One region of the Aurantimonas litoralis genome, then DNA from elsewhere that is predicted to be linked to it. Evidence: riboswitches for the same ligand, from Rfam matches in the RefSeq annotation. Region 1 holds a riboswitch; each other region holds the start of a gene.
The links. Region 1 has a riboswitch for thiamine pyrophosphate ahead of thiB (thiamine ABC transporter substrate binding subunit). Riboswitches for the same ligand answer to the same signal wherever they lie in the genome.

Region 1 (9,723 bases):
CCATAGGTAAGGTTTGCGCGCCAGGAATCGGCCGTTGGGGAGATCGATCTCGTGAAAAGCGCATCAGGCAAGCGGTTCTGGACGGCGGAATCCGGGAATGTGGCGGTTGTCTTCGGACTGACCCTGCCGATCCTCGCCTGCTGCATGGGCGCTGCGGTGGACATCTCCGGGATCTACGCCTCGAAGCGCAACCTCCAGCATTCGGTCGATATCGCAGCGTTGGCCGCCGGCCGGGAATATTCCAACAACCAGCAGGACTCCCACCTGTCGAAGGTCGCCGAAGGCTATTTCTTCGAGAACGCCGGAGCCGATGCGCGCGCCAACACCGACTTCAGCTATGACGGCATCTTCAACGAGGACGGCTCGACGGTTCTGCAGGTGTCGGCCGCCCGCCGGCATCCGACCATCTTCGGCGACCTCCTCTCCTTCGTGACGGCCGGCGAACTCGACTGGCGCGCGTTTCCGCTCGCGGCCCGAAGCCAGATCGTCGTCCAGAATCAGTCCATCGAACTGGTCATGGTGCTCGACAATTCCGGCTCGATGACCGGCCGGCCGAAATCCGGTGGCGGCAAGCGCAAGATCGACACCATCAAGGATGCCGCCATCGGTCTCACCGATCAGTTCCTGAAAGGCGCCGCATCCTCGACCCTGAAGCTGCCGGTCCAGTTCGGCGTCGTGCCCTTCGCCGCAGCGGTCAATATCGGGCCGGACAATCACGACGCGAAATGGATGGACACCAAGGGACGATCCTCGATCCACAACGAATATCTCGACTGGGCCAATTGGAAGACGAGCCGCGGCGTCAATCTGGCGGAGCGAAGCCCGACAGGCGACTACTGGCAGGAGATATCTTCTAAGACGCCGCTGACGCGGTTCTTCGTCTATGAGAACGCCCACCACAAGAACGAATTGGGGCCCTGGTTGGGCTGCGTGGAATCGCGACCGAACGGGCTGGCGATCACGGATGCGGAACCCAACTACGCCAATCCTGACACGCTGTTCGTGCCGAGCTTCGGCCCTGACGAATACGATGGCAACAAGGGCGACAACGACTATCTGGAAGATGACGGCAGCCGCTCGATGCGGGCCGAAGCGGCAATGTCGGTCCAGTCGAAGGTCGCAAAATATTTCGACGGCAGCGACTTGCAGCGTGGCAAACACCCTGGCCCGAACCGTGGCTGCCGGTCGACACCCGTCACGCCGCTGACCGACAACCAGACCACGATCAATGCGGCGATCAACGCCATGGATGCGGATGGCGAAACCAACATTCCTGAAGGCATCGCCTGGGGCTGGCGGCTGTTGTCGGCCCGCGAACCCTTCACCCAGGGCCGAGCCAACGACGCCAAGGACAATCTGAAGGTCCTGGTGCTAATGACCGACGGCGACAACAATTACGGCAGCGACGAGAACGACTACAACGAATCCGGCTACGGCACCTTCGGCTATGCCAGTACCTACGACGCCTATGGCAATCACAGCTGGGGACGCATTTTCGACGACACCAGCACGACCAGCAAGCGAGCGAACCGATCCAGCTTCGTCTCCGCGATGAACGAGAAGGTCGCGGCGATCTGCCAGAACATCAAGGATGACGGGCGCAAGGCCACCGGCGAGGACGGGATCGTCATCTTCACGATCGCCTTCGATCTCAATGATGGCTCCTCGGTGAAGAAGCTGATGGAGCAGTGCGCATCCTACGGCATCACCGATCCGACGAAGAAGCTCTATTACGACGCCAAGAGCTCGAGCGACCTGATGGCGGCGTTCGACTCCATCACCGAACAGGTCTCGAGCCTGCGCATCGCAAAATAGCCTGCAGCCTCCCCGGGGAGGGGACGCTATTGCGTATCGAGCGTCAATTCGAAGCGTTCGACGACGCTCGGTTGGATCACCCCGGCGGTCATCGTGACCAGCACGATCTGGGCGTCGAGGCTGTCCCCGGCCTCCATGGCGCGTTCGATCCGCTCGCCGACCCGCAATGCCAGATCGACGTCGTTGGCGCCGGCAAAGCCTTCCGCACCGATCATGCAATAGCCAAGGATCTCGGCCGCGGCACGGTAGGCCTGCGGCGCGGGAAACGCCCCGATCGCATGATCCTGCATCAGCCTGACCACCGTCAGCTTCACCGCTTCCGGCACCATCCGGGGATGCAGGTCGACGGAGCGCAGAGCGCTGTCGAGCTGTTTCAGGTCTTCGGATCGCCCGAAGACGCCGAACAGGCCGAGGGACGATCGTTGTCTGGTCATGGCGCGATCCTGCATCGACGGCATTGTCCGGTCACGGGCGGCGGCCGCACGGCACTGAAGAAGGCCTCGGCCAACCCGTCTAGCCGCGGGCCCGAATTTCTTCTGCGACCGATAGCCGTGTCGTTCCCGGTGTTTGTGGCTTCGTAACCCGTCGCGGCTATTGCAGATAGAGGCGGCAGGATCGGAGCCAGAACTTTGCCAAATATGGGTTTCTTTCTCGGCGTCGTGAACGGCCTCGGCATCTTCGCGCTGGTGACGATGATGTATGGCTGGGCCCTGCGCAAAGCCGAGCCGGGGCTTGGGCGAAGCCTTGCACTGGGCCTCTTGTTCGGTGTCGGGGCATCGCTGTCGATCGCCAATGCGGTCGAACTGGCGCCGGGCCTGCGGATTGACCCGCGGGCGGTCATGCTGGTCCTGGCGGCCCCATTCGGCGGACCGGGAGCCGCGACGGTGGCCGCGCTGGTCACCAGCCTCTTCCGGCTGCATCTCGGCGGTTCGGGCACGATGGGCGGGATCGCAAACATCGTGGCCACGGCGGGTATCGGTGCCTTCTTCGCCTATTTCGTCTTTGAGAAGATGCAGCCGGCCCGCACGCGCGATCTCTTGCTGCTCGGCCTTCTCTGCAATGTGCCGTTTCTCTTCATCCTGACGGTGCCCGTCGACAACGCGTCGGAGATCTTCCTGCGGACGATCGGTCCGATGACGGTTGCCGACGTGATCGGGGTTCTTGTCCTCGGGCGTTTCCTCTGCAGCGAGCGCAAGGCCTTCGTCTTTGGCCGGGCGCTGGAGGCGGAGGCGTCGACCGATCCGCTGACCCTTCTGCCAAATCGCCGCCATCTGGAGCGTCGCACCAGCGAGATGGTTGAAGTGGCGCGGCGCAATGGCCGGCCGATCTCGGTGCTCGTCATCGATATCGACCGGTTCAAGCAGGTCAATGACACATATGGCCACGATGTCGGGGACACGATCCTCTTGAAGGTGGCGGATGTGGTGCGGGCCAATGTCCGCAAATCCGATGCGGTTGCCCGCTTCGGCGGCGAGGAGATCGTCGTGGCGATGGCGGATGCCACCCCGGCAGCGGCCCTGCAGACCGCCGAACGGATCCGGCTTTCCGTGGACGACAAGGTCTTCCATGGCGACCAGGAGAACGGCAACGTGACCGTCAGTGTCGGCGTCGCCACGCAGGAGGGGGAAGACCTGTCCTTCAAGCGCCTCTTCAAGGCCGCCGACGAAGCGCTCTTCCTCGCCAAGGACCGCGGCCGCAACCGCGTGGAAGTCGCGATATAGGGAAAGCCGGCGGCGGGCAGAGGGAGTGTACCAGTTCCGACACCGGCGACGGGGTGGCATGAGGATGCGGCACAGGTTTGACCAGGGCGTCCGGTCGGGTCCGCCACTAACTCGCCGAGGTCTTCTGAAGAGATTAGAAAAGTAAACCGATCAATGACGATAACGCGCTCCAGACCGCCCAGAGGATAACCCCGGTCGTGATTGCCAGTAGCGTCGTTGCGAGCAAGCAGCCTTTCAGGAAGTCGTAATCCCAGGTGACGCTCACAACATCGTGCGGACGCCGGGCAGTCCTCTCCGCCGGGCGTTGGAGCGCCTTCTGCGTTGCTGACGAATTCTCAACATTGGTTTCGGCCGACATGAGGATGCGAGAACGATTCTGGCCCCCTCGCTGTATCAGCGTCGGAGCAGACGTAGCCGTTAGCGGGCGAAGATCAAAAGGCGAGCGGCGCAGGTCGATACTAATGGGGATCCAGTGATGCCACGCAAAGATCCGTCTCATGAAGTCCATGAATGTATGCATGTATTTTGGATTGGTTCTTTCTGGCTCATCCATCCTGAGTGGATGGCCTCACTGTTTGGACTGGTCCTTTGATCTACGACGCAGGCGGATGGACCACATAAGGAGAGAGCGTCAATTCAGGGACGGATGCTTACGGCGAACTCCGGCTGTAAGCATCACCATTGTTGGCCGCGACCTAGTGCTCTCACTCCGCCGATACCCCGAGACAATTAAGGTGCAACATCACCGGTTGGCCTGCATCTCACGTCATAAACAGATTCGCGTTGTATTTCTGAGCGCACACATCCCATCCCCTCACTGCAGATGCAAGTGGCCTTGTTTGGATAGAGTGTTAGATGACCCCTGCTTACTAAAATACTTAACGGTTACGGGGAGTTCACGGTGAACCGGTGCGTTGAAGGCGCGCTGGCGGGGCGTTGCATCGTGCCGAAGTGTGCGAGGCCAGCGTCAGCACTAGCAATCGAAGCAACGCTTTGGGAGAATCGGCACATTAACAGACTGGGATCAGTGGCTGCTCAACGCGGTGTATTCGGTTGTAGCTTGTATATCCCCGTGCATGGGTACGCGGCGAGGAGATCGCATGGCCCTGCCGCAGGGCGCAAAGCAATTGGTGATCCCGACTGGATTCGAACCAGTGACCCTCAGATTAGGAATCTGATGCTCTATCCTGCTGAGCTACGGGACCGACCGCGCGCAACCTAGTCGAAGGCGCAGGGTTCGCCAAGTCTGCTCGCGAAGCTCTTGTGCGGCGATATTGCGGATCAGCGGACCTTGGGATCGGCCTGGGCGACGAGCAGCGCCGTGCCCTCGCGGATCGTCACGGCGATCGGCCCCAGCGCTTCGTTCGATTGTGTGAGGATCGAGTGGAATGGCAGGTCGACAGCGTCGAGCGGCCATTTCGCGCCGGAGATCGTCAAGCCAGAAAGATCCGAGAATTTCAGGATCGAGAACTGCGTGCCGGGCGCAAGATCGAAGGCTCGGCGGTCCGGTCCCAGCGGCCAGGCGCGTTCGATGCCGTCGAACAACTCCACGTCGATGCCGCGGGCGGCATAGCGCAGGGCCAGGATCAGATGTGCGAAGGCGTGGTCGCTGCGCGGGCCACCGAGCGCGCCGACCAGCAACAGGCCGGTCGCGCCCCGCGTCAGCGCCGCCTCGATGGCGATCTCGCCGTCGGTCATCGCTTTGTCGCGAGGATAGGGTTCGCGGGGGAGGCTGGTCAGTTCGATCGCCGGCCGCGGCGGGCTGGAATCGAAATCGCCGACCCAGAGTTCCGGCGTCACCTGCAGTTCCCCAGCATGGCGCAGGCCGTCATCCGCGGCGATGACCCGTGTGCCCTCCACCGCATCGATCAGCGCAGGGGTGGGGGCGATATGGCCGGCAAGGAGAATGGAAAAGCGCGACATCGCGGCTCGCCTACAGCATCGGGCCGCAAACGCCAATCGGCTGCCGCGACATTGCATTCGGATCGTCGGGGAGGCATGGCCTGCCTGCCGCGCCGGACGCAGCCTTGCGGTCCGACGCGAGGGCTCGGCATTGGGGCAGGGCGGAGCTGTCCCTTGGTCCAGAGGTGCGGCTGCCCTTGCCGGCAAGCGGCGTGACCTCTAAGTCTTCCCATGCTCACACGGGGTGCCTTCGGGCTGAGAGGCGCATGCCGACCCGTCGAACCTGATCCGGCTCATACCGGCGGAGGGATGCGGGCGTCGGCGGGTGTTTCGCGGATGCTTTCGTTTCGAAGGCCGCCGTCTTGAAAGGCACCACAATGGCCCGACCCGTCTTCCTCCCGCCGCTCTCCGTTCGCCATCTCGGCGTTTGCGCCACCGCGCTTCTGGCCGGCATTACCGGAGCGGTCGCCCAGGCCGACAAGCCGGTGCTCACCGTCTATACCTATGAGAGCTTCACGCCCGAATGGGGGCCGGGCCCGAAGATCGAGGCGGGTTTCGAAGACGTGTGCGCCTGCGACCTGCAGTTCGTCGGTCTCGAGGACGGCGTCGCGATCCTCAATCGTCTCAAGCTTGAAGGCCCTTCGACCGAAGCCGATATCGTCCTCGGCCTGACCACCGATCTCATCCCCGAGGCCAAGGCGACCGGCATGTTCGCGCCGAGCGGGGCGGATCTCTCGGGGCTCGACGTGCCGACCGGCTTCTCGGACGATATCTTCGTCCCCTACGACTATTCCTATCTCGCCTTCGTCTACGACAGCGAAGCGATCGCCGAACCACCGGCGAGCCTCGACGATCTGGTCAATGGCGATCCCGAGGTGAAGATCGCCATCGAGGACGCGCGGACCTCGACACCGGGCCTCGGCATGATGCTGTGGATGAAGAAGGTCTATGGCGACGAGGCCGCCGCCAAATGGGCGCAGCTGTCGAAGCGCATTCTCACCGTGACGCCAGGCTGGAGCGAGGCCTATGGCCTGTTCACGAGCGGCGAGGTGCCGATGGTTCTCAGCTACACGACATCGCCCGCCTACCACATGATCGAGGAAGACACCGACCGCTATCAGGCCGCGGCCTTCGCGGAGGGCCACTACCTGCAGATCGAGGTGGCGGCGATGCTGAAGACGACCGAGACAGCCGAACTGGCGACGCGCTTCCTCGACTACATGCTGACCGCCGAGGTGCAGTCGCTGATCCCCACCACCAACTGGACGTTGCCGGTCGCGGACGGCATCGATCTGCCTGAAGCGTTTGGCCGCCTGGTGCTGGTGGACACGCCCCTGATGATCGATCCGGAAACCGTGGCGGCGAACCGCAAGGCATGGACGCAGGAATGGCTCGAAGCGATCGGCCGCTGACGATCGAGCGCGCGTCCCGGTGAGGCGTTCATGACCGGTGCTGCGGATCGTGCCTGGCGGATCGGCCTCGGCCTCGGCGCTGCCGGTATCCTCGTCGGCTTTCTGGCCGGTGCCTTCGTCGTGCTTCTCTTTGCGACCGGCGCCGTACCCGATTTTCGGGCGGTGGCCGGCGATCGCTATCTCCTCGGCGTCGTTCTGTTCACCCTCGAGCAGGCGGTGCTGTCGACCCTCCTGTCGGTGGTGGGCGCCATCCCGCTGGCACTGGCCCTGCATCGTGCCCGCTTTCCCGGTCGCCGTGCGGTGCTGCGCCTGTTTCTCCTGCCGCAGGTGCTGCCCGTGCTGGTCGGCGCGCTGGCGATCCTCACCATCTGGGGCCGCAACGGTCTCGTCTCCGATGCTTTCGCGGCGATCGGACTGGCGCGGCTCGACATCTATGGTCTCTCCGGCATCCTGATCGCCCATGTCTTCTTCAACCTGCCGCTGGCCGCCCGGCTGATGCTGGCCGGGCTCGACCGCGTGCCGGCCGAAAGCTGGAAGCTCGCCGGGCAATTGTCGCTGAGCCCACTGGCCACGTTCCGGCTTGTCGAATGGCCGGCCCTGCGCGGTGCACTGCCGGCGGCCGCGAGCCTGATCTTCATGCTCTGCGTCACCAGCTTCACTCTCGTGCTGGTGCTGGGCGGCGGGCCGGGCGCCACGACGCTGGAAGTCGCGATCTACCAGTCGCTGCGCTACGACTTCGATCCCGGCCGTGCGATCACGCTGTCGCTCGTCCAGATCGGCCTGACGGTGATCGTCCTGTGGCTGGCGACCCGGCTTGGCGGTGATGTCGCCGCCGGTTTCGGCCTGGGCGGCCGCGCATTGCGCTACGATCGCCGCAGTCCCGTACGTGCGGTGCTGGACGCGCTCGTGCTGCTCTTCGGCATCGGCTTCGTGCTGGCGCCCTTCGTCGCGGTGGCGGTGCGCGGACTGGAAGCGGACCTGGCGCGATTGCTGGCTGATCCGGCGGTCCATCGTGCCGCGATCACCAGCATCGTCATTGCGACGGCTGCCGCGCTTCTTGCGATGGCCGTCTCGCTGGCCATCGTCCTCGCCGTCGAGGCGCTGCGCCAAGCGCCCGGGGACCGGTTGACTTCACGCAGGCAGGCGCTCGGCAACGGGCTGGAGACGACGGCCAGTCTCGTGCTCGTCGTTCCCCCCATCGTGGTCGGGGCCGGCTGGTTTCTCGCGCTGCGGCAGGTCACCGACGTCTTTGCCGCTGCGCCCTATGTCGTGGTCGCCACCAACGCCGCCATGGCCGTGCCTTTCATCGTGCGCATCGTCGGGCCGGCGCTGGCGTCGGCCAACCAGGCGACTGGCCGGTTGGCCGACAGCCTCGGCCTTGCAGGTCTGTCGCGACTGCGGGTGGTGGACTGGCCGGTCTTGCGCGCGCCGGTTGCCCTCGGCTTTGCCTTCGCCCTGGCGATCTCGCTCGGCGATCTCGGCGCCATCGCCCTGTTCGGCAGCCAGGACCTGGTGACCTTGCCCTATCTCCTGCTGCAGCGCATGGGCAGCTATCGCACGGCCGACGCGGCCGGACTGGCGCTGCTCCTCGGCATCCTGTGCCTGTCGCTGATGGCGCTGGCCGAGCGCGGACTTGCACAAAGGGACCATCCGGCATGAAGAAGGCCCTCGTCCTCGACGATGTCCGCTTTGCCCATGGCGGCAGCGAGATGCGCTTCGATCTTGCGGTGGAGGCCGGCGAATGGCTGGCGGTCATCGGTCCGAGCGGTGCCGGCAAGTCGACTCTGCTCGACCTCGTCGCGGGGTTCGCTGCGCCCTCCGCCGGCACGATCGCCATTGACGGACGCGCAATGGCTGGTGTCGCGCCGGCGGAACGCCCGCTCAGCATCGTCTTCCAAGACAACAATCTGTTTCCTTATCTCGACGTCTACCGCAATGTCGCCCTCGGCATCGCCCCCGATCTGCGGGTGGCTGCTGCGGACAGACGCCGCGTCGAGGCGGCTCTCGACGCGGTCGGGCTGGCGGGCTTCGCCAAGCGGCATCCGGCCGAGATGTCGGGCGGCGAAAGGCAACGCGTGGCCCTAGCGCGGGTCTTCCTGCGGGATCGGCCGCTTCTCCTTCTCGACGAGCCCTTCGCGGCGCTTGGTCCTGCTCTTCGCCGCGAGATGCTGGCGATCCTGACCGAATTGCGGGTAGGGCACGCGGATCCGCCGGCGATCGTCATGGTCACGCACCATCCCGAGGATGCTGTCGGCCACGCCGACCGGACGGCATTTCTCGACGCCGGCGAGATCGCGGCGATCGGGCCGACGCGTACATTGTTGGCCGGAGACGGCGATCCGCGGGTGGCGCGCTATCTCGGCACGGTTGCGCCTGCGGAACGACCTTAACCCGGGCCGACAAGGGACCGGCCGGCTAACTTCGCGACTGACGTATTTCCGGCGGATTTTCCCGGTAGCGGACAGGGGAAGGCACGAGGCAAAGCGGCGGCGCTTTTTCGAAATCTGTTGCTGATCGATCCTAACCCGTGTGACAGCGGTTCGGATAAGCCTTGAGTCTCGGGAAGCGAAGCGGTTCTGTGGGGGCGACGATCGCAGCGATGGCAATGAACTCCGGTCCTGGTCGTGCGGGACGCCTTGTGCGCCGCATGATCGGCGGTGTCGCGCTGGGCGCGTTGCTGGCGACCGGCGCCTGCACCACGATCGAAGCGGGGCTGGATGGCCTCTCGCCTGCCAGCAGCAGCGTGCAGGCGGGTTATGCCGCGACGCGTCGTCCGATCACCTTCGAGAACGTCCAGCGCAGCGATCCGCAATCGGTCATCGGACGCTCCCAGCACCCCAAGATCCTGGCGGCCTATGGCGGCGCCTATTCGG
Region 2 (9,723 bases), on a different contig from region 1:
CTCTCCGACGTGCTCAAGGAAACCGCCGATTGCGCCACCACGCAGGTGCGCGAGAACGAGGCCAAGCTCGCCGAGTGGTTCCGCGAGCAGGGCGTCAACGTCCACGAGGTCGACATCACGCCGTTCCGCGAGGCGACGATGAAGCTGCATAACGGTCCCGACGCGACCTGGGACCAGGAGACCTACGACCGCCTCCAGGCGATCGAATAGTCTCCTTCCCCTCGGAAGTCTCGCCGGGCGCGCTCAGCGCGCCCGGCCTGTCTCCTCGTTCCGGATGCGGTCATGGCGTCACCTGAAATCGAACCCGGCCCGGAAGCGGGCGTGCAGCCGCTGGAGCCGAACCCCTTCGCCGACCAGCCCGTCGATCTGTCCGATCTGCGCTGGAGCGACGGCGTCGTCTTCGGCGTCTTCTGGCTCCTAGCCTTCGTGGTCTTCCTGCAGTTCTTCACGCGCTACGTGCTCAACAATTCCCTCGGCTGGACCGAGGAGATCGCGCGCTTCCTTCTGATCGCGGTCACCTTCATCGGCGCGATCATGGCGGCCCGCAAGGAAAGCCACATCGCGGTCGAGCTGTTCTATCGCTACCTGCCGCGGCGGGGCCGCTTCGTGGCGCAGATCACCGTCGATGTCATCACGCTGGTCTTTTACGGCGCCATGGGCTGGTTCTGCGTCCAGCTTGCCGGCCGCACGCATCAGAAGATGGTCTCGATCGACGTGCCGAAATCCTCCGTCTACTGGGGCGTTTCGGTCTGCTTCGCGCTGATGACCGTCTATGCGCTCGTCGCCCTGATCCGCCATTGGCGCAGCGGCACCAGCCGGCTGATCGACCCGGAACGCTTCGCGCTGACGGGCACCGGCCTTTGATGCCCAGGCGCGCCGCTGCCTCCCATTCCTTCGCATGCGACACCGGGCCGGTGCGCCCGGCCGGTCGCGGCCTTACCTGTTGTTCGGGGTTTCCATGCTGCTGACGATGCTGTTCGTGCTGCTTCTGGGGATGATCATCCTCGGCGTGCCGGTCGCCATCGCGCTGGCGGGCTCCTCGGCGATCTTCATCCTGGTCGAGGGCCGGGTGCCCGACGTCGTGGTCATCCATCGCATGATCAACGGCGTCGATTCCTTCCCGCTGCTGGCGATCCCGTTCTTCATCCTCGCCGGCAACCTGATGAATGCCGCGGGCATCACCGAGCGGATCTTCGACTTCGCCAAGGCGATCTTCGGCTGGATGCGCGGCGGCCTCGGCCATGTGAATGTCGGCGCCTCGGTGATCTTCGCCGGCATGTCGGGCGCAGCGGTGGCCGATGCCGGCGGCCTCGGCGCCATCGAGATCAAGGCGATGCGCGACGCCAATTACGAGCCGGGCTTCGCGGTCGGCATCACCGCCGCGTCCTCGACCATCGGGCCGATCATTCCGCCATCCCTGCCGATGGTGATCTACGGCGTCGTCGCCGGCGCCTCGATCGGCCAGCTCTTCGCCGCGGGCTTCATTCCGGGCCTGCTGATGGCGGTCTCGCTGATGGCGATGATCGCTATCTATGCCCGCCGCCGCAATTATCCGGTCGACCAGCCGTTCAAGCTGTCGATCCTCGGCTTCACCTTCAAGCGCGCCTTCCTGTCGCTGATGACCCCGGTGATCATCGTCGGCGGCATCCTGACCGGCGCCTTCACGCCGACGGAAGCGGCGATCGCGGCCTGCGCCTGGGCGCTGATCCTCGGCCTCGTGGTCTATCGCACGCTGACGCTGAAGCGGTTCCTGCGGGTCTCCTTCGACACGATCGAGACCACCGCCGTCGTCCTGTTCATCGTCGCCGCGGCCTCGATCTTCGCCTGGATCCTGACCTCCAACCGGGCGCCGGAGCAGTTCGCCGCGCTGATCCTGACGATCTCGGACAATCCGTGGGTCGTCCTGCTTTTGATCAATTTGATCCTGCTGATCGTCGGCTGCTTCATGGAGACGGTGGCGGCGATCACCATCCTGACGCCGGTGCTGCTGCCGATCGCCATGCAGATGGGCGTCGATCCGGTGCATTTCGGGGTGATCATGGTGCTCAACCTGATGATCGGCCTGTTGACCCCGCCGATCGGCATGGTGCTCTACGTCCTGTCGCGGGTGTCGGGCATTCCGTTCGAGCGCTGCATGTCGGCGACGGCGCCCTTCCTGGTGCCGCTCTTCGTGGTGCTGTTCCTGATCACCTTCATCCCGGCCCTGACCATGTGGCTGCCGACGCTGATCTATCGCTGAGGCAGGCGTCACCCGGCAGCGGCCGCGAGACAACGTCGCAGACACCGGAAAACGGCCGGACTTCAAACGATTTGAAGCCTTTCCGCGCCGTTTCGTCTCTGGTGTTTTGCAGCGCACGCTTTATGTTGCGAACGATTCCAGAAAGGCACCGGATACATCCTCATGGTCGAACTTGCCCTCCCGAAGAACTCCACCATCAATCCCGGCAAGGTGTGGGACAAGCCGGCGGGCGCGACGAATGTGCGCGAGTTCAAGATCTATCGCTGGTCGCCGGACGACGAGGAAAACCCGCGGACCGACACCTATTACGTCGACACCGACGATTGCGGCCCGATGGTTCTCGACGCGCTGTTGTGGATCAAGAACAAGGTCGACTCGACGCTGTCGCTGCGCCGCTCCTGCCGCGAGGGCATCTGCGGCTCCTGCGCCATGAACATCGACGGCTCCAACACGCTGGCCTGCACCAAGGGCATGGACGAGATCCGCGGCGCCGTGAAGGTCTATCCGCTGCCGCACATGCCGGTGATCAAGGACCTGATCCCCGATCTGACGGTGCCCTACACCCAGCTGCGCTCGATCGAGCCGTGGCTGAAGACCGATACGCCCGAGCCCGAGCGCGAATGGCGCCAGAGCCATGAGGACCGCGAGAAGCTCGACGGCCTCTACGAGTGCATCCTGTGCTTCTGCTGCCAGACCTCGTGCCCGTCCTATTGGTGGAATGGCGACCGCTATCTCGGCCCGGCCGTGCTGTTGCAGGCCTATCGCTGGCTGATCGATTCCCGTGACGAGGCGACCGGCGAGCGGCTCGACGACCTGGAAGATCCGTTCAAGCTCTATCGCTGCCACACCATCATGAACTGCACCCAGTCCTGCCCGAAGGGACTGAACCCGGCCAAGGCGATCGCCGAGATCCGCAAGATGATGATCGAACGCCGGGTCTGACCCGGCGGCAGGCGCGGCGATTCGGCAACACCGGCTGGCGGAATCGCCTGCCGGTGTCATTCCCGCACACGCCGCCCCGTTTGCCGACACATTTCGTGACCACGACAGCGCCATGAGCACGTTGTCGATCCGCGGCCGTTTGCCGGCCCTTGCCACCCTTCTGTCCGTCGCCGTCCTGTCCGGCTGTGTCGGCGCACCGGAGATCGAGGAGGTGGTGTCGCCCCTCAGCTACGGTCCGAGCCAGGAATGCCTCGCCCGGGCGATGTTCTTCGAATCCAACCGCTCCAGCCGCGAGGGCATGCTCGCCGTCGGCACCGTGGTGATGAACCGCGTCGGCTCGCCGAGCTATCCCGATTCCGTTTGCGACGTGGTTGCCCAGCCCAAGCAGTTCGCGCCCGGCGTGATGACCCGCGACATGGGGGCCGGCAAGGAACTGGCGATGCAGACCGCCCATGAGGTCCTGTCGGGCAAGCGCCACGCTGCTGTCGGCGATGCCAAGTTCTTCCACACGGCGGGCCTGAGCTTCCGCTACGGCAACATGCACTACAAGGTGATTGCCGGCGGCAACGCCTTCTACCAGAAGGTTTCGCGCGACCAGCGCAGCGCCGGCTTCCGCATGGCGTCCCAGGCGGAGGTCCGCAAGAAGGGCGCCGCTGCGGCCATCGACGAGGTCCGCACCGCCGCCGTCGCGCCGAGCCCGAAACAGGACACGTCCGCGCCGGCCGGTCTGGCGACGGCCACCGCCATGGCGCCGCGCAAGACCACCGGTGACGAGGCCAATCCGTTCCTGACGCTCTGGCAGGGCCTGACCGAACAACCGGCCCGCGCCGACAGCGGCAAGGGCGGGCGCGTTCGTGCGGCGGAAGCCGCCGCGCCGACGCCGGATGCCGCCGATACGGCCACGCTCGACGCCCGCATGCAGGCCTTGCCCGGCGTCCAGACGGCCACCACCGACTGAGTTCGGCCGGCGCGGGGCTCTGCGGAGGCCGCAATCCCCCTCGATTCCGCTGGCATGCGATCGTCCGGCCCGCGTGATGGCGGCATTGCGGTCGGCATGGCAACCATGGCTTCCTATATGGCGGGCGAGACCGAAGCCGGGACGGGCATCGGTCACAGCCAAGCCGGCAGGAGCCGATGACCGAGACCGTTTCCGCCGCCGATCCGCTCCCGGACCGGATCGGCCCGATCCTCTATGCACGCGGCGGCGATGGCCGGCGCGACCATCTTGCCGCGATCCTCGTCCTGGACGAGGCGGCCGCGGCGCCCGACCTGTTTGCTGCGGGCGAGGCGACGCAGCCGATTGCGCTGGCCACAAGGTTCGGCCGCACGGTCTGGCGCTACGATTTCTCGCTGCCAGCCGGCACCGCCAGCTCCTACCGCATCGACGAGACCGACTATGCCGTCGTCAGCCCCGACGGCGGCGCGGCGCGCATCGCCTATGTCTCCTGCAATGGCCAGGAGAACGGGGATCTCACGCGCGACATCGCCGAGCGCGACGCCATGTGGACCCGGCTCACCGCCGAGCACGACCGCGCGCCGTTCTCCCTGATGCTGCAGGGCGGCGACCAGCTCTATGCCGACGACGTCCTGGCCTGTCATCCGGATGTGCGCCGCTGGACCACGCTGAAGCCCGACGAGCGCGGGACCGTCCCGCTGACCGAGGAGGCGCGCGCGGCGATCCGGCGCTTCTATTTCGAGCGCTATCTGATCAGCTTTGCCCGGCCCGCCATGGGCGCGATGTCGGCCCATGTGCCGTCCGTGTCGATGTGGGACGACCACGACATCATCGACGGCTGGGGCAGCCATCCGACAGCGCTGCTGGACAGTCCCGTCGGGCGCGGTCTGTTCGAGGCGGCGCGCGAAATGTTCCTGATCTTCCAGCTGGCGGCGGACGAGGCCGATCTGCCGGCGATCGCGCTGGACCGGCAGGCGCGCAGCCTGGGCGTTGCGGTGCGCTATCCGGGCCTGACGATCCTCGCGCCGGACCTGCGCAGCGAACGCCGTCCCGACAGGGTGATGGGGCCGGTCGGATGGAAGAGCTTCGAAACGGCGCTGGAAACGACGCCGGAGCCGGACCGGATCGTGCTCATGTCCAGCGTGCCGGTGCTCGGGCCGCGCCTGAGCTGGGCGGAGCTGGTCGCCGGCATCGTGCCGCGGGTCGCCAAGCTGTCCGACGATCTGCGCGACCAGTGGCAGAGCCGGGCACATCGGCGCGAATGGATCCGCTGTCTGCAATGCCTGGCCGATCGCGCCGAGCGGGCCGTTGGCGGGCTCGTGGTCGTCTCCGGCGAAATCCACCTGGCGACGCGCGGCGAGATGCGGCTTCTGAACGGGAGTGTGATGCACCAGCTCGTCGCGTCCGGCATTTCCCATCCGGCGCCCGGGCCGGCCTATCCGTTTGCGCTCGGCCTTCTCGCGCGGGTCGGCGAGAGCCCGCTGCGCGGCCGGAAAATCCGCTTGCGGCCGCTGCCCTCGCGCCGCGCGACCTATACGAGCGAGCGCAACTACCTCGTCCTGTCGCAGGACGGCATGGACTGGCAGGCCGAATGGGAACTCGAAGACAGCGGCCGGACCCCGAAGCTGGCAGTCTGACCGGTTAAGGCGACATCGGCGCGAATGCGACATCGCTGTCGCATTCAGTACAGGGCTCGGACGGAAATTCCTCGTTTGGGCTCAGGACGATACGCCAGGGCCCGAAAAGTTCCGCTGTCGTAGAAAGACCCTATTGCTGCCAGAGTCCGTCCTTTTTCTCGTCACAGGAATTGACGAAGGAAGCGGCGTCGCAAACGTCGCATCTCAAGGACATGCCAAGAATGAAGTTTCTGCCGAAGGCCGCTCTCGCGGCCGCGCTTTTCGCCGGAACGATGGTCGGTTCGTACTCCGCCGCAATCACTCCGGTCGTAGCCGAAACGAAGTCCGCGGCCTCGGGTTCCGCCTCTTATTACGGAAAGCGCTTTCATGGTCGCCGCACGGCGAACGGCGAAAGCTTCAACATGAATTCCATGACGGCGGCTCACAAGACGCTGCCCTTCGGCACCAAGGTGCGCGTCACCAACCGTCGCAACGGCAAGTCCGTCGTCGTGCGCATCAACGACCGCGGCCCGTATCATGGCGGCCGGATCATCGACCTGTCGCGCGCCGCGGCATCGAAGATCGGCATGATCCATTCGGGCACCGCCAAGGTCAGCCTCGACATCCTCTAGGGTCTCGGCTTTGCCGCCGCATGACGGGGCGCTGGCCGCCCGCATGTGACACATCTCGTCCGACGGCGCCGCTTGCGCCGCGGACCGCCCGCGACACGCATCGCGGGCTCTGGCTCGGGCTTTACCCCTGACCACCTCCCGGTCGTCCCGGCCCGCGGCGCATCGCCTGCATCGCCGCCGCGATGTCCCGATCGGCCGCTGCCGATCCTGCTTCCCGTCTTCCTTCTCTCTGCCTCTTCGTGTCTCGCGCCGGTGTTCGGTAACGACCGCTGCAACCGCTGTTGACACCCCCACGGGGACTGCTACCGTCCGCTCGTCCAAGGGGAGTTCCGGCAAGGAACTGAGAGGCCGACGGCTGCCGATCATCGGCGAAGCGCGCGGCGACCCTACGAACCTGATCCAGTTCATACTGGCGTAGGGATGGGAAAGCCGCCGACCTCTCCGGCCCGCAATGCGGGCCAAGCCCCCGACAACAGGGGCGATCCGACAGGCCGACGAGAGTTTTCGATCACCGAAAGCAGAACTGGATCTCCGACGCGAGCGCGACTGGAGAACCAAGATGAATGCCGTGACACCCACCGTCACCGCCGGCCCGCTGCCGGCCTCCCGCAAGATCTACCTGGCCGGAACGGCCTTTCCCGACATCCGCGTGCCGATGCGCGCGATCACCGTGCACCCGACCGCGGGCGAGCCCGACGTCATCGTCTACGATCCGTCCGGCCCCTATACCGACAGCCAGGTCGAGACCGACATCGCCAAGGGCCTGCCGCGCATCCGCGAGAGCTGGATCGCGGCCCGCGGCGACACCGAATTCTACGAGGGCCGCGCGGTGCAGCCCGAGGACAACGGCAATCTGCCGGCCGAGAAGCTGACGCCGGAATTTCCGGTTCGCAACGCACCGCGCCGGGCGACGGGCGGGCGCGCCGTGACCCAGTACGAATATGCCCGCGCCGGCATCGTCACCGCCGAGATGGAATTCGTCGCGATCCGCGAAAATCTCGGGCGTGCCGAGGCCAAGCGCGCGCTGGAGCGCGACGGCGAGCCGTATTCGGCGGCGATCCCGGATTTCATCACCCCGGAATGGGTGCGCGACGAGGTCGCCTCCGGCCGCGCCATCATCCCGGCCAACATCAACCATCCGGAAGTCGAGCCGATGGCGATCGGCCGCAACTTCCTGGTCAAGATCAACGCCAATATCGGCAACTCCGCCGTCACCTCCTCGATGGCCGAGGAAGTGGAGAAGATGGTCTGGGCGATCCGCTGGGGCGCCGACACGGTGATGGACCTGTCCACCGGCCGCAACATCCACAACATCCGCGACTGGATCATCCGCAATGCGCCGGTGCCGATCGGCACGGTGCCGATCTACCAGGCGCTGGAGAAGGTGAACGGCATCGCCGAGGACCTGACCTGGGAGGTCTTCCGCGACACGCTGATCGAGCAGGCCGAGCAGGGCGTCGACTATTTCACCATCCATGCCGGGGTGCGGCTGTCCCATATTCCGCTGACGGTGGACCGCACTACGGGCATCGTGTCGCGCGGCGGCTCGATCATGGCGAAGTGGTGCCTGCACCACCATCGCGAGAGCTTTCTCTACGAGCATTTCGAGGAGATCGCCGATATCTGCCGGGCCTATGACGTGTCCTTCTCCATGGGCGACGGCCTGCGCCCCGGCTCGATCGCCGATGCCAACGACGCAGCGCAGTTCGCCGAGCTCGACACGCTGGGCGAGCTCACGAAGATCGCCTGGGCCAAGGGCTGCCAGGTGATGATCGAGGGGCCGGGCCATGTGCCGATGCACAAGGTGAAGGAGAATGTCGACCGCCAGATGCGGGTCTGCGGCGAGGCGCCGTTCTACACGCTCGGACCCTTGGTCACCGATATCGCGCCGGGCTACGACCACATCACCTCGGGCATCGGGGCGGCGATGATCGGCTGGTTCGGCACGGCGATGCTCTGCTACGTCACCCCGAAGGAGCATCTGGGCCTGCCGGACCGCGACGACGTGAAGGTCGGCGTCGTCACCTACAAGATCGCGGCCCATGCCGCCGATCTCGCCAAGGGCCATCCGGCGGCGCAGCTGCGTGACGACGCGCTGAGCCGGGCGCGCTTCGAGTTTCGCTGGGAGGACCAGTTCAACCTTTCCCTCGACCCGGAGACGGCGCGCTCCTTCCACGACCAGACGCTGCCCAAGGAGGCGCACAAGGTGGCGCATTTCTGCTCCATGTGCGGTCCGAAATTCTGCTCCATGAAGATCTCCCACGACATCCGCGCCGAGGCGCAGAAGGAGGGCATGGAGAAGATGGCGCAGAAATATCGCGAAGGCGGCGATCTCTACATGCCCGCCGGCGACGTGCCGGCCGAGTAGGGCGCAGCGAAACGGAGGCGGCGGCGCGCTGCCGCCTCCCGTGTCCCCAAGGTGGAACGGGGCGGGCCTTCGGGTGGTTAGGCGTTCGACTGCATCAGGAGAACGCACCATGGCCGATCCGAAGGCCCCCAGACACGATCAAAAGCCCGCCGATGGCGGCGTCCTCGACAATGCGCTGCAGCGCACCGACAATTCCTTTGCCGGCAAAGAGCCCGACGAGCGGCTGATCGGCACCGATGTTCCGGACGACGAACAGGACGCCGAGGAAGACGAAGAAAGAGACTGACCGTCTCCTGCTCTGGCCGATCGGTCGCGCCGCGCAGCAATTGCCCGGACGCCCGATCGCCGCTAAAGCCGCGCCATGCGGAACGCTGACGACCTTCTGAGCGAACTCGACGCCTGGCACGATGCCGACCGGCGGATCGACATGTGGTGGCGGGACGACGATGCGATTGCCGCGACGCCGGCGCTCGAGGCGCTGGTCGCCGCCGCGCACCGCCATGCCGCACCGCTGGCGCTGGCGGTCATTCCGGCCGGTCTGGCGGACAGCCTGGTCGCCCATCGCGGCGATCCGCTCCTGACCGTCCTCCAGCATGGCCACGCCCACAGGAACCATGCCGCGCCCGGCGGACGCGCCGTGGAATGCGGCGGCGACCGGCCTTTGGCCGAGGTGCTGACGGAGTTCGACGAGGGGCGCAGCCGCCTGGCGGCGGCATTCGGCGACCGTTTCGTGCCGGTGATGGTGCCGCCCTGGAATCGGATCGAGCCGGCGGTGGCCGAGGCATTGCCGGCCATGGGCTATGCCGGCATCTCGGTGTTCGGGCCGCGGCAGACCGTCTCGCCACACGTGGCTTGCCGCCATGTGAACGCCCATCTCGATCTTCTCACCTGGAAGGGCGGCGCCCGTTTCGCCGGGCATGACAAGCTGGTCCGGCTGGCCGCCGAGCGCCTTGCCGACCGGCGGCTCGGGC
Region 3 (9,723 bases), on a different contig from region 1:
CGGTTCTGGTTGCCGCCGGCCTCGCCGCGAGGCGCCTCGATGTAGCATTCGTCGTCGAACCAGGCCCAGTCGTCGGTCCAGGTCCAGCAATCATGCTCGCGGTAGACGTCCGCGATCGCCTCGGCCAGCGCCTTGTCGGTCGGCAGCCGCACATAGGGCGCGGGGTCGCAGCGCAGATAGCGCATGGCCAGCGGCAGCGAGCGCTCGGTGCAGTAGTTCGACATCCACAGGGTGAAGCCGATCTTGCGGCGCAGATGGTCGAGGGCCCGGAAGACCTGGACATGGTCCTCATGGCCGTATTCGCCCCAGGGATTGTGGGTGAAGACGTTCATGTCGGGGGCGAGCATCGGCGCCAGCGCATCACAGATGCGGGTGAAATTGTCCCGGTAGGCCTGGGCGACCCGCTCGGGCGAGGTGACCGGCGACAGCGGCGAGACCTTGCCGAGGGCGCGCTTGGCAAGGCGCGTGACCTCGCGGCGGGTCTCCTCGGGCCCGAGCCGCATGCCGTAATCGGTGAGCACCGGGGTCTGCCAGTCGGCGCAGCCATAGGTGCCGGGCTCGGCGATGTTGAGGCAGGTGACGTCGCGCAGAGGCAGCGCCGCCATGGCCGCCGCCCGCGCCGGGCCGAGGCGGGGCGCGGCCCAGAAGTCGCGAAACACGATGACGACCTTGTCCACCTTGCCGACGATGGCGTTGAACCACAGCATCTCGTCGTCGGGATGCGCGCCGATGATCATGGAATTGGTCAGAAAGTCGGGCCTGGCAGGCATTTATGTCTCGCTGGTCTTCGTCGATACTGTGCGGCGCAGCATGACCCCGCGCAGGCGGCGAAGTTTTTCGCGTATCGCAAAGACTAGCCGGGCGGCCCGGCCCAGTACAGTGGGTGTGCCGGTGAGGATGAAGATCGGTGTCGGCGCGGTGCCGAAATCGGTCTTGAAGTGTTCGTCGCCGATGGTGAAGTCGAAGATGCGGCCGCCGCGCGCCAGCCAGTCCTCCATCATCAGATCGTAGAGGACGAGACCGGGGGAGTGGCGGCCGAAATTGTCGTAGTCGGCGCCGATCAGGAGGTAGAGCAGCCGCTCGCCTTGGGTGAGGGCGAAGACATAGGCGATGGGCGTGTCGCCCTCCGACAGGCGGTAGAGGGCGCAGAAGCCGGCGCCGCTGCCGCGCTCGGCGATGGCGGCGTAGAATCGGGCGACGTCCGGCGTCTGGATCGGGTCGCCGTCGAAGCGGCCGCTGCGCAGATCGCGCAGCCGGTGGACGGCTTCGGCGGCGGCGGCGCCCTCCAGCCGGTCGAGCCGCACGGCGGGGTTCTTCAGGAGGCGTTTCTTGCGGCGGTCGAGATATTTCTGGAAGCTGCGCGAGAAGGTCGTCCGGCGCCAGTCGGCATAGGGCGCCGTCAGGGTGGCGGCATGGGCGCTGAAATCGGCGGGTTCCGGTTCGGCGGCCAGGAACAGCCGCCAGTCGGCGACGGCTTCGGGCCGGACCGGGCGCAGGCGCAGCATGTCGTGGGCCGGCAGGACGGCGCGGATGCGGGCGGTGAGCGTCGTGTCGGCGGCGAGCGCCGGGCGGCTGGCCGGGTCGATCACCGGCGCGGCGTAGTCGCTGACGCCGAGATCGGTGGCTTCCAGGAGCCGGATGCCCTGAACGCGGCGCAGGATCAGCGGCAGGACGAAGGCGAGGCGGCCGTTTGGCTGGCGGCCGGTGACGATGACGGGCGCAGCGCCCCGCGCCGGCGCCAGCATCGCGTAGAATGTGCCCAGCCAGAGCGGATGGGCGAAGGCCCCGGTGGCCGCGGCTTCGAAGAGACGGGCATAGTCCGGGCCAGAAAAGTCGAAGCTCTTCTCGCAGGCGATACGCAGGTCGTGATCGTCTGATGCTGCTGGCATGGGATCAGGGTCGCCCGTTTCGTGCAGCATTGTTACCGGTGACCCTGTTGATATTCGGTTGACGCGATCGTGATGGCGAAATGCTTGCTTAGCCGGCAATGTCTATGCCGGCGGATCGGCGGCAGCGATGGGGCGAAACGGGCCACGGCCGGTCGCGGCTAGCATTGTGGGCCGAGATCGCGTATATGCGCCGCAGCGCCGGGCGGTTTGCCTGCCCCGCGCTGTTCATGGCCCTCGCTGGACGACATCCCGGCCAGGGCGACCAACCCTCACATTTTCCAAGAAAGGGAATCCGATGTCGATTACGCTTGAGCGCAAGGCCGAGCTCATGAAGGAATACGCCACCAAGGACGGCGACACCGGTTCGCCGGAAGTCCAGGTTGCGATCCTGACCGAGCGGATCACCAACCTTACCGAGCATTTCAAGGACCACAAGAAGGACAACCACTCGCGTCGTGGCCTTCTGAAGATGGTCTCCCAGCGCCGCCGCCTCCTGGACTATCTGAAGTCCAAGGAAGAGCAGCGCTACACGACCCTGATCGGCCGTCTCGGACTGCGCCGCTAGTCAGTTTTCCGGCGGGCCGGGGGCGATACGCTTCCGGCCCGCCGCTTATGCCGCTTCCGCACGTCGGAGGCGGTCATGCCCCGGTACCCGGCGCGCCCGCAAGGCTCGCAGGTCCGACCCTTCGAACGGTCACGGGGCAGGATTGCCGGATGCTTCCGGTGCGAATGCGGGTCGCCCCCGCCGCGTGCCACAAGTGAAGCCTCCCGTCGTCTTGCCCGTGATGCGTTTCGGCACCGCAACGCGCGCCGCCCATGACCACTAGAAAGCGGTTTCGGCGCGCAGGATGAAAAGGCAAGAACATGTTCGATACCCATAAGGTGGAAATCGACTGGGCGGGACGTCCGCTCACCCTCGAGACCGGCAAGATCGCCCGTCAGGCCGACGGCGCCGTGCTGGCGACCTACGGCGAGACCGTCGTTCTGGCGACCGTCGTGTCGGCCAAGCAGCCCAAGCCGGGCCTCGACTTCTTCCCGCTGACCGTGAACTACCAGGAAAAGACCTTCGCCGCCGGCAAGATCCCGGGTGGCTTCTTCAAGCGCGAAGGCCGTCCGAGCGAGAAGGAGACGCTGGTCTCCCGCCTGATCGACCGTCCGATCCGCCCGCTCTTCGCCCAGGGCTACAAGAACGAGACCCAGGTCGTTGTCACCGTCCTGCAGCATGATCTGGAGAACGATCCGGACGTGCTGGCGATGGTCGCCGCTTCGGCCGCGCTGACCCTGTCGGGCGTGCCCTTCATGGGCCCGATCGGCGGCGCGCGCGTGGGCTACATCAACGGCGAGTACAAGCTGAACCCGCATGTCGACGAGATGGCCGAGTCGCAGCTCGACCTGGTCGTCGCCGGCACCGAGGGCGCCGTCCTGATGGTGGAATCGGAAGCTCACGAGCTGGCCGAAGATATAATGCTGGGCGCCGTCATGTTCGGCCATCGCGGCTTCCAGCCGGTGATCGACGCGATCATCAAGCTGGCCGAGCATGCCGCCAAGGAGCCGCGCGAGCACGTCGTTGCCGACTATTCGGCGCTCGAGGCCGAGATGCTGCAGCTGGTCGAAGGCGAGCTGCGCGACGCCTACAAGATCACCGACAAGACCGAGCGCTACAACGCCGTCGACGCGGTGAAGGCCAAGGTCACCGGCCACTTCCTGCCGGAAGGCGTCGAGGACACGAAGTACTCCAAGGAACAGGTCGGCACCGTCTTCAAGTCGCTGCAGGCCAAGATCGTCCGCTGGAACATCCTCGACACGGGCGGCCGCATCGACGGCCGTGACCTGAAGACGGTCCGCAAGATCGTCTCGGAGGCCGGCATCCTGCCGCGCGCCCACGGTTCGGCACTGTTCACCCGCGGCGAGACCCAGGCGCTGGTCGTCGCCACGCTCGGCACCGGCGAGGACGAGCAGTTCGTCGACGCCCTGACCGGCACCTACAAGGAGCGCTTCCTGCTCCATTACAACTTCCCTCCGTACTCGGTCGGCGAGACCGGCCGCATGGGTTCGCCCGGCCGCCGCGAGATCGGCCACGGCAAGCTGGCATGGCGCGCCCTGCGTCCGATGCTGCCGGCACCGGAGCAGTTCCCCTACACGATCCGCGCGGTCTCCGAGGTCACCGAGTCGAACGGCTCGTCCTCAATGGCGACCGTCTGCGGCACCTCGCTGGCGCTGATGGATGCGGGCGTTCCGCTGAAGCGTTCGGTGGCGGGTATCGCCATGGGCCTGATCAAGGAAGACGAGCGCTTCGCGGTGCTGTCCGACATCCTTGGTGACGAGGACCATCTCGGCGACATGGACTTCAAGGTCGCCGGCACCTCCGAGGGCATCACCTCGCTGCAGATGGACATCAAGATCCAGGGCATCACCGAGGAGATCATGCAGATCGCCCTCGACCAGGCCAAGGGCGGCCGCCTGCACATCCTGCAGGAGATGGGCCAGGCGCTGTCGGAAAGCCGCGCCGAGCTGGGCGAGTTCGCCCCGCGCATCGAGGTCATGCAGATCCCGACCGACAAGATCCGCGACGTCATCGGCGCTGGCGGCAAGATCATCCGCGAGATCGTCGAGAAGACGGGCGCCAAGATCAACATCGAGGATGACGGCACGGTGAAGATCGCATCGTCCTCCGGCAAGGAGATCGAGGCGGCCAAGAAGTGGATCCACTCGATCGTGGCCGAGCCGGAAGTCGGCGAAGTCTACGAGGGTACGGTCGTCAAGACCGTCGAGTTCGGCGCCTTCGTGAACTTCTTCGGTTCGCGTGACGGTCTCGTCCACATCTCGCAGCTCGCCGCCGATCGCGTCGCCAAGACGACCGACATCGTCAAGGAAGGCGACAAGGTCTGGGTCAAGCTGATGGGCTTCGACGAGCGCGGCAAGGTTCGCCTGTCGATGAAGGTCGTCGACCAGGAGACCGGCCAGGAGATCAAGAAGGGCGAGGAAGACGCCGCCTGATCAGGCCGTCTCTTCGCTGACAGAATGAAAGGCGCGTCCCTCGGGGCGCGCCTTTTTCGTTGGGGTAAGGGTCGCGACCTTCGGACCCGATCGGTGCCTACGCGTCAGGCGGACCGCCGGTGCCGCCGCCGCGACGAGCGCTCCTGCAGCCGGGCGATCGCCTCGAGTGCGTGGAGGGCGAGCGGCAGCCGCGCGACCTCCTCGACCTGCGGGCGGGTCAGGCCGGTGACGTCTTGCAGGATATGGTCGTCGACGCGCAAAAGGGTGTTGAAGGCGTCGCGGCAAAGCCGCTGCCGACGCTTCTCCACCGTCCAGTTATGCAGCCAGCCGACAAGGCCGGGTTGACCGGTCGTCTCCTCGTGGAGCCGGATGGGCTGGGGCAGGGCCGAATGATGCAGTATGAGAACCTCCAATTGCCGATGGGCCGAATGTGAGGGTTTCTCATTGATGAGACAAACGAGAAGGAGTAAGCCTAGCGGCAAGTTTCGCTAACAGGAGGCTCCGCCTGTGCTGACCCCCAGTCTGCCCAATCTCGACATGGACCTCGCCCGCACGATGGTGGCGATCGCCGACACCGGCAATTTCTCGCGGGCCGCCGAGCGGGTGCATCGCAGCGCGTCGGCGATCAGCCTGCAGGTGAAGAAGCTGGAGGACATGGTGGGCCGAGACCTGTTCCGCCGCGACGCCCGCAGCGTGGCGCTGACCGCCGACGGCGAGATCTTCCTCGGCTATGCCCGCCGCCTCCTGAAGCTGAACGACGAGGCCTTCTCGCGCTTCCTGTCGCCCTGCTGCGAGGGTAGCGTGCGGCTGGGCGTGCCCAATGACAACGGCGTGGTCGCCATGCCGGAAATCCTCCGGCGCTTCGCCCGGACCCATCCTAAGGTCGAGGTGGAGGTGCGGCTGGACCGCACCGAGGAATTGCGGCGGCGCTGCTGGTCCGGGGAGCTCGATCTCGCCGTCTACAGTCACGACGAACGCCTCGACGGGCCGGACTACATCCATTCCGAGCCGCTGGTCTGGGTGGGCGCGCGCGGCGGGCTCGCCGTGGCCGAAACGCCGCTGCCGCTCGCCCTCGCCGATGCCGGCTGCGCCTGGCGCGGCATGGCGCTGGCGGCGCTGGACGCCCGCGATATCGACTACCGCGTCGCCTATACCAGCGAGTTCTGCACCGGCCAGCTTGCGGCCGTCGCCGCCGACCTGGCCATCGCGCCGCTGCCGATCAGCGTCGTGTCGGACGACATCGTGCAGCTGGGCGCCGAGCGCGGCCTGCCGCCGCTGGGCAATTACCGCATGACGCTGGCCCGCCGCGACGGCGCCGGCCCGGTCGCCGATGCGCTGGCCGCCCATGTGACCGCCAGCTTCTGCGCCATCGCCGAACGCGGCACCCGGCTGTTCGCCTGACAGGCGCGGGGACTGGTATGATCAGGCAGCAGGCGTATCGTGGCCGGGGGCGCGTCGTCTGACGCGGGGCCGGCGGTCATTCTGTGCGACCGGTGCGTTGGGGAGCCTTGAGGGAGGATGAGGGAATGCCGGGGCTGATCATCCGCGTCGTGGCGGCGCTGTTTCTCGGGCTCGTCTCCAGCCAGTCGCTGGAATTCACCCAGCAATATCTGCAGCGCCTCGGTGGCGCCGTCGATGAATTGCGCAAGGTCGTCGAGCGTTTCGACGCCAGTGCCGCGGCCTCCGACCTGTCGCGCAGCGAGGCCGTCACGCGGTTGCGCGAGAACCGCGACGCCTTCGTCGCGCGCCAGGGCACGGACGCCGAACAGACGATCGCACGGTATGACGCGGTGGAGCGGCGCTATCGCAGCGTCGCCGAATCGGCGCCCCTGTTCCGCCCCTTCGTCGCGGCCGGCGATCCGGACTGGGAGATCGCCGAGCGGGCCGCCGCCGACTATCGGCCGGCCCTGCCGATCACCGTCGAGGGGCTGCTTCTGGCGGTCGCGGGTTTCGCCCTCGGCTGGGCGATCGGCGCCGGCGGCCATGGCGCCGCGCGCATGCGCCGACGCCGCCGCGAGCGTCGGCTGCCGTCGAGCTGAGCCCGCGACCGCGATCTTGGCGCGGCGGCGTTGACAGCGCCGCCTGGGAGGCACAGATTCCGTCCATCCAAGGGGAGTTCCGGCAGGGAACTGAGAGGCCATCGGCCGCCGAAAGGCGTGAGCGCGTGGCGACCCTTCGAACCTGATCCGGTTGAGACCGGCGGAGGGATGGAATGCGGTGGCCATGGCATGCGGTTCGCCGCCGGCGAGCGCCGCGCCGCCGATCTTTCCCCTGCCCATCACCCGGATCTCCGAGACGCGTCGAGGAGGATCGAGACAATGGCCGACCGGGTCGCCTGTTTGCACGACGCCTGCTGCATCGGCGGGGCCTGACCATGCGGGTTGCCGTCATCGGGGCCGGCGTTGCCGGGCTTGTCACCGCGCTGGAACTCGCCGAGCGGGGCGCCGATGTCGCGCTGTACGAGGCGGCGCCCGAGCTTGGCACCGCCGCCGCGTCGTGGCTGGCCGGCGGCATGCTGGCGCCGCACTGCGAGGCCGAGAGCGCCGATGCGGCCATCGTCGCGCCGGGTCTGGCGGGGATCGACTGGTGGTCGCGGCATGTACCGGACGTCGCGCGCCACGGCACGCTGGTGCTGGCGCCCTGGCGCGACCGCGCGGACCTTGCCCGCTTCGCCCGCCGCACGCAGGGTCATGAGCGGCTCGACGCCGACGCGATCGCCGCGCTGGAGCCCGATCTCGCCGGCCGTTTCGGCGAGGGCCTGTTCTTTGCCGAGGAAGCCCATCTCGATCCGCGCCGCACGCTGGAGGCGCTGGCCGAACGGCTGCTCGAACGCGGCGTGGCGTTGCATTTCGGCAGCCGCGTCGCGGCCGCCGACCTCGACCATGATCGCATCGTCGATGCGCGCGGCATCGCGGCGCGACCGGAGCTGCCGCGGTTGCGGGCGGTGCGCGGCGAGATGGTGCTGCTGCGCACCAACGAGGTGTCGCTGGCGCGGCCGGTGCGGCTCCTGCATCCGCGCTCGCCGATCTATGTCGTGCCGCGCGCCGACGGGCTGTTCATGGTGGGCGCGACCATGCTGGAAAGCGACGACGATCGCGGCATCACCCTGCGCGGCACCGTCGAGCTGCTCAACGCCGCCTATGCGCTGCATCCCGCCTTTGCCGAGGCCGAGCTGGTGGAGACCGGCGCCGGCCTGCGGCCCTCCTATGCCGACAATCTGCCAAAGGTGACGCGGAGCGGCCGGGTTATCAGCCTGAACGGGCTGTACCGCCACGGCTTCCTGCTGTCGCCGGCCATGGCGGCGGAGGCCGCCGCCGAAATCTTCGCAGAGACGCTGAAGGACGCATCATGAGAATTTCCGTCAATGGCGAGGAGCGCAGCGTCGAGGCCGCCACCCTCGACCGGGCGCTCGTCGAACTGGGCTATGAGGGCGCCGTGGTCGCCACCGCGCTGAACCGCGACTTCGTGCCGAAGACCGAACGCGGGACGGTGCGGCTTGCCGAGGGCGACGCCATCGAGATCATCGCCCCGATGAAGGGAGGCTGAGCATGGACACGATCGACACCGACACGGCGCACGCCGTGACCGGCATGGACATCTATGGCCGCCGCATCGCCTCGCGGCTGATGCTGGGCACCTCGCTCTATCCTTCGCCGCAGATGATGACCGATGCGATCAAGGCGTCCGGGGCCGGTATCGTCACCGTCTCGCTGCGCCGCGAATCCGGCGAGGCGCGGGCCGGCCAGGCCTTCTGGGAGCTGATCCGCGGCCTCGGCCTCGACGTCCTGCCCAACACGGCCGGTTGTCATTCGGCCCGCGAGGCGGTGACGACGGCCCAGATGGCCCGCGAGATCTTCGGCACCGACTGGATCAAGCTGGAGGTGGTGCGCGACGCCGAGACCCTGCAGCCCGACGTGTTCGGGCTGGTGGAGGCGGCCCGCATCCTGACCGGCGAGGGCTTCGAGGTGCTGCCCTACACGGTGGAGGATCTGTCGGTCGCCGACCGGCTGGTCGAGGCCGGCTGCCGGGTGCTGATGCCCTGGGGTGCGCCGATCGGCTCGGGGCTCGGGCTGAACAACCGCTACGGCCTGCGCCAGCTCAGGGCGCATTTTCCCGACGTGACGCTGGTGGTCGATGCCGGGCTCGGCCTGCCGTCGCAGGCGGCCGCCGCCATGGAGCTCGGCTATGACGGCGTGCTCCTGAACACGGCGGTCGCGAAGGCCGGCGATCCGGTGGCGATGGCGCGGGGCTTTGCCCTGGCGGTCGAGGCCGGCCGGCTGGCCTTCGAGGCGGACCCGATGGCGCCGCGCGACATGGCGGCGCCCTCGACGCCGATGCTGGGGCAGGCGATGCTCGGCGATGTCGGCGGACCGGGAGGTTCGCGATGAGCCGGGCGGAGGGACATCGGAGTGGGGAGCGCGGTGCCGAGGAGCGGCCGGGGACGGGGCTACGGCTCGATCCGTTCTACCTGATCGTCGACGATGCCGAGATGGCCGAGCGGCTGGTGCCGGTCGGGGTCAAGCTCCTGCAATTGCGCGCCAAGGACTTGGACGCGGCAAGGCTGCGGCAGGAGATCCGCCGCACGCGCGATGTCTGCGCGGCCCATGGCTGCCTGCTGGTGATCAACGATTTCTGGCGGCTGGCGATCGAGGAGGGCTGCGATGTCGTCCATCTGGGGCAGGAGGACCTGGCCGAGGCGGACCGGGCGGCGATCAGTGCGGCGGGCCTGAAGCTCGGCATCAGCACCCATGACAGCGCCGAGCTCGCCGTGGCGCTGGCCGCCGAGCCCGATTACGTCGCGCTGGGGCCGGTCTGGCAGACCAAGCTGAAGGTGATG

Region 2: another riboswitch for thiamine pyrophosphate. It lies ahead of thiC (phosphomethylpyrimidine synthase ThiC); the one in region 1 lies ahead of thiB (thiamine ABC transporter substrate binding subunit).
Region 3: another riboswitch for thiamine pyrophosphate. It lies ahead of thiO (glycine oxidase ThiO); the one in region 1 lies ahead of thiB (thiamine ABC transporter substrate binding subunit).

What each region holds. Positions count from the first base shown of each region.
Region 1 is NZ_JAPFBM010000001.1:748,001-757,723, reverse strand. Features, by position in the region: gene N7I30_RS03635 (vWA domain-containing protein) at 52-1,815, shown strand; gene N7I30_RS03630 (hypothetical protein) at 1,842-2,249, opposite strand; gene N7I30_RS03625 (diguanylate cyclase) at 2,454-3,536, shown strand; tRNA gene N7I30_RS03620 (tRNA-Arg) at 4,665-4,741, opposite strand; gene N7I30_RS03615 (thiamine diphosphokinase) at 4,818-5,459, opposite strand; TPP riboswitch at 5,669-5,765, shown strand; gene thiB (thiamine ABC transporter substrate binding subunit) at 5,816-6,850, shown strand; gene thiP (thiamine/thiamine pyrophosphate ABC transporter permease) at 6,881-8,509, shown strand; gene thiQ (thiamine ABC transporter ATP-binding protein) at 8,506-9,240, shown strand; gene N7I30_RS03595 (M48 family metalloprotease) at 9,456-9,723, shown strand, end outside.
Region 2 is NZ_JAPFBM010000003.1:218,466-228,188, forward strand. Features, by position in the region: gene N7I30_RS08540 (sialic acid TRAP transporter substrate-binding protein SiaP) at 1-210, shown strand, start outside; gene N7I30_RS08545 (TRAP transporter small permease) at 283-864, shown strand; gene N7I30_RS08550 (TRAP transporter large permease) at 959-2,239, shown strand; gene N7I30_RS08555 (succinate dehydrogenase iron-sulfur subunit) at 2,402-3,181, shown strand; gene N7I30_RS08560 (cell wall hydrolase) at 3,294-4,139, shown strand; gene N7I30_RS08565 (alkaline phosphatase D family protein) at 4,316-5,773, shown strand; gene N7I30_RS08570 (septal ring lytic transglycosylase RlpA family protein) at 5,995-6,384, shown strand; TPP riboswitch at 6,695-6,822, shown strand; gene thiC (phosphomethylpyrimidine synthase ThiC) at 6,944-8,752, shown strand; gene N7I30_RS08580 (hypothetical protein) at 8,862-9,038, shown strand; gene N7I30_RS08585 (polysaccharide deacetylase family protein) at 9,114-9,723, shown strand, end outside.
Region 3 is NZ_JAPFBM010000005.1:321,737-331,459, forward strand. Features, by position in the region: gene N7I30_RS13425 (PIG-L family deacetylase) at 1-770, opposite strand, end outside; gene N7I30_RS13430 (GNAT family N-acetyltransferase) at 771-1,889, opposite strand; gene rpsO (30S ribosomal protein S15) at 2,101-2,454, shown strand; gene pnp (polyribonucleotide nucleotidyltransferase) at 2,754-4,886, shown strand; gene N7I30_RS13445 (hypothetical protein) at 4,991-5,299, opposite strand; gene N7I30_RS13450 (LysR substrate-binding domain-containing protein) at 5,394-6,287, shown strand; gene N7I30_RS13455 (DUF2937 family protein) at 6,413-6,925, shown strand; TPP riboswitch at 6,986-7,111, shown strand; gene thiO (glycine oxidase ThiO) at 7,261-8,238, shown strand; gene thiS (sulfur carrier protein ThiS) at 8,235-8,432, shown strand; gene N7I30_RS13470 (thiazole synthase) at 8,477-9,274, shown strand; gene N7I30_RS13475 (thiamine phosphate synthase) at 9,271-9,723, shown strand, end outside.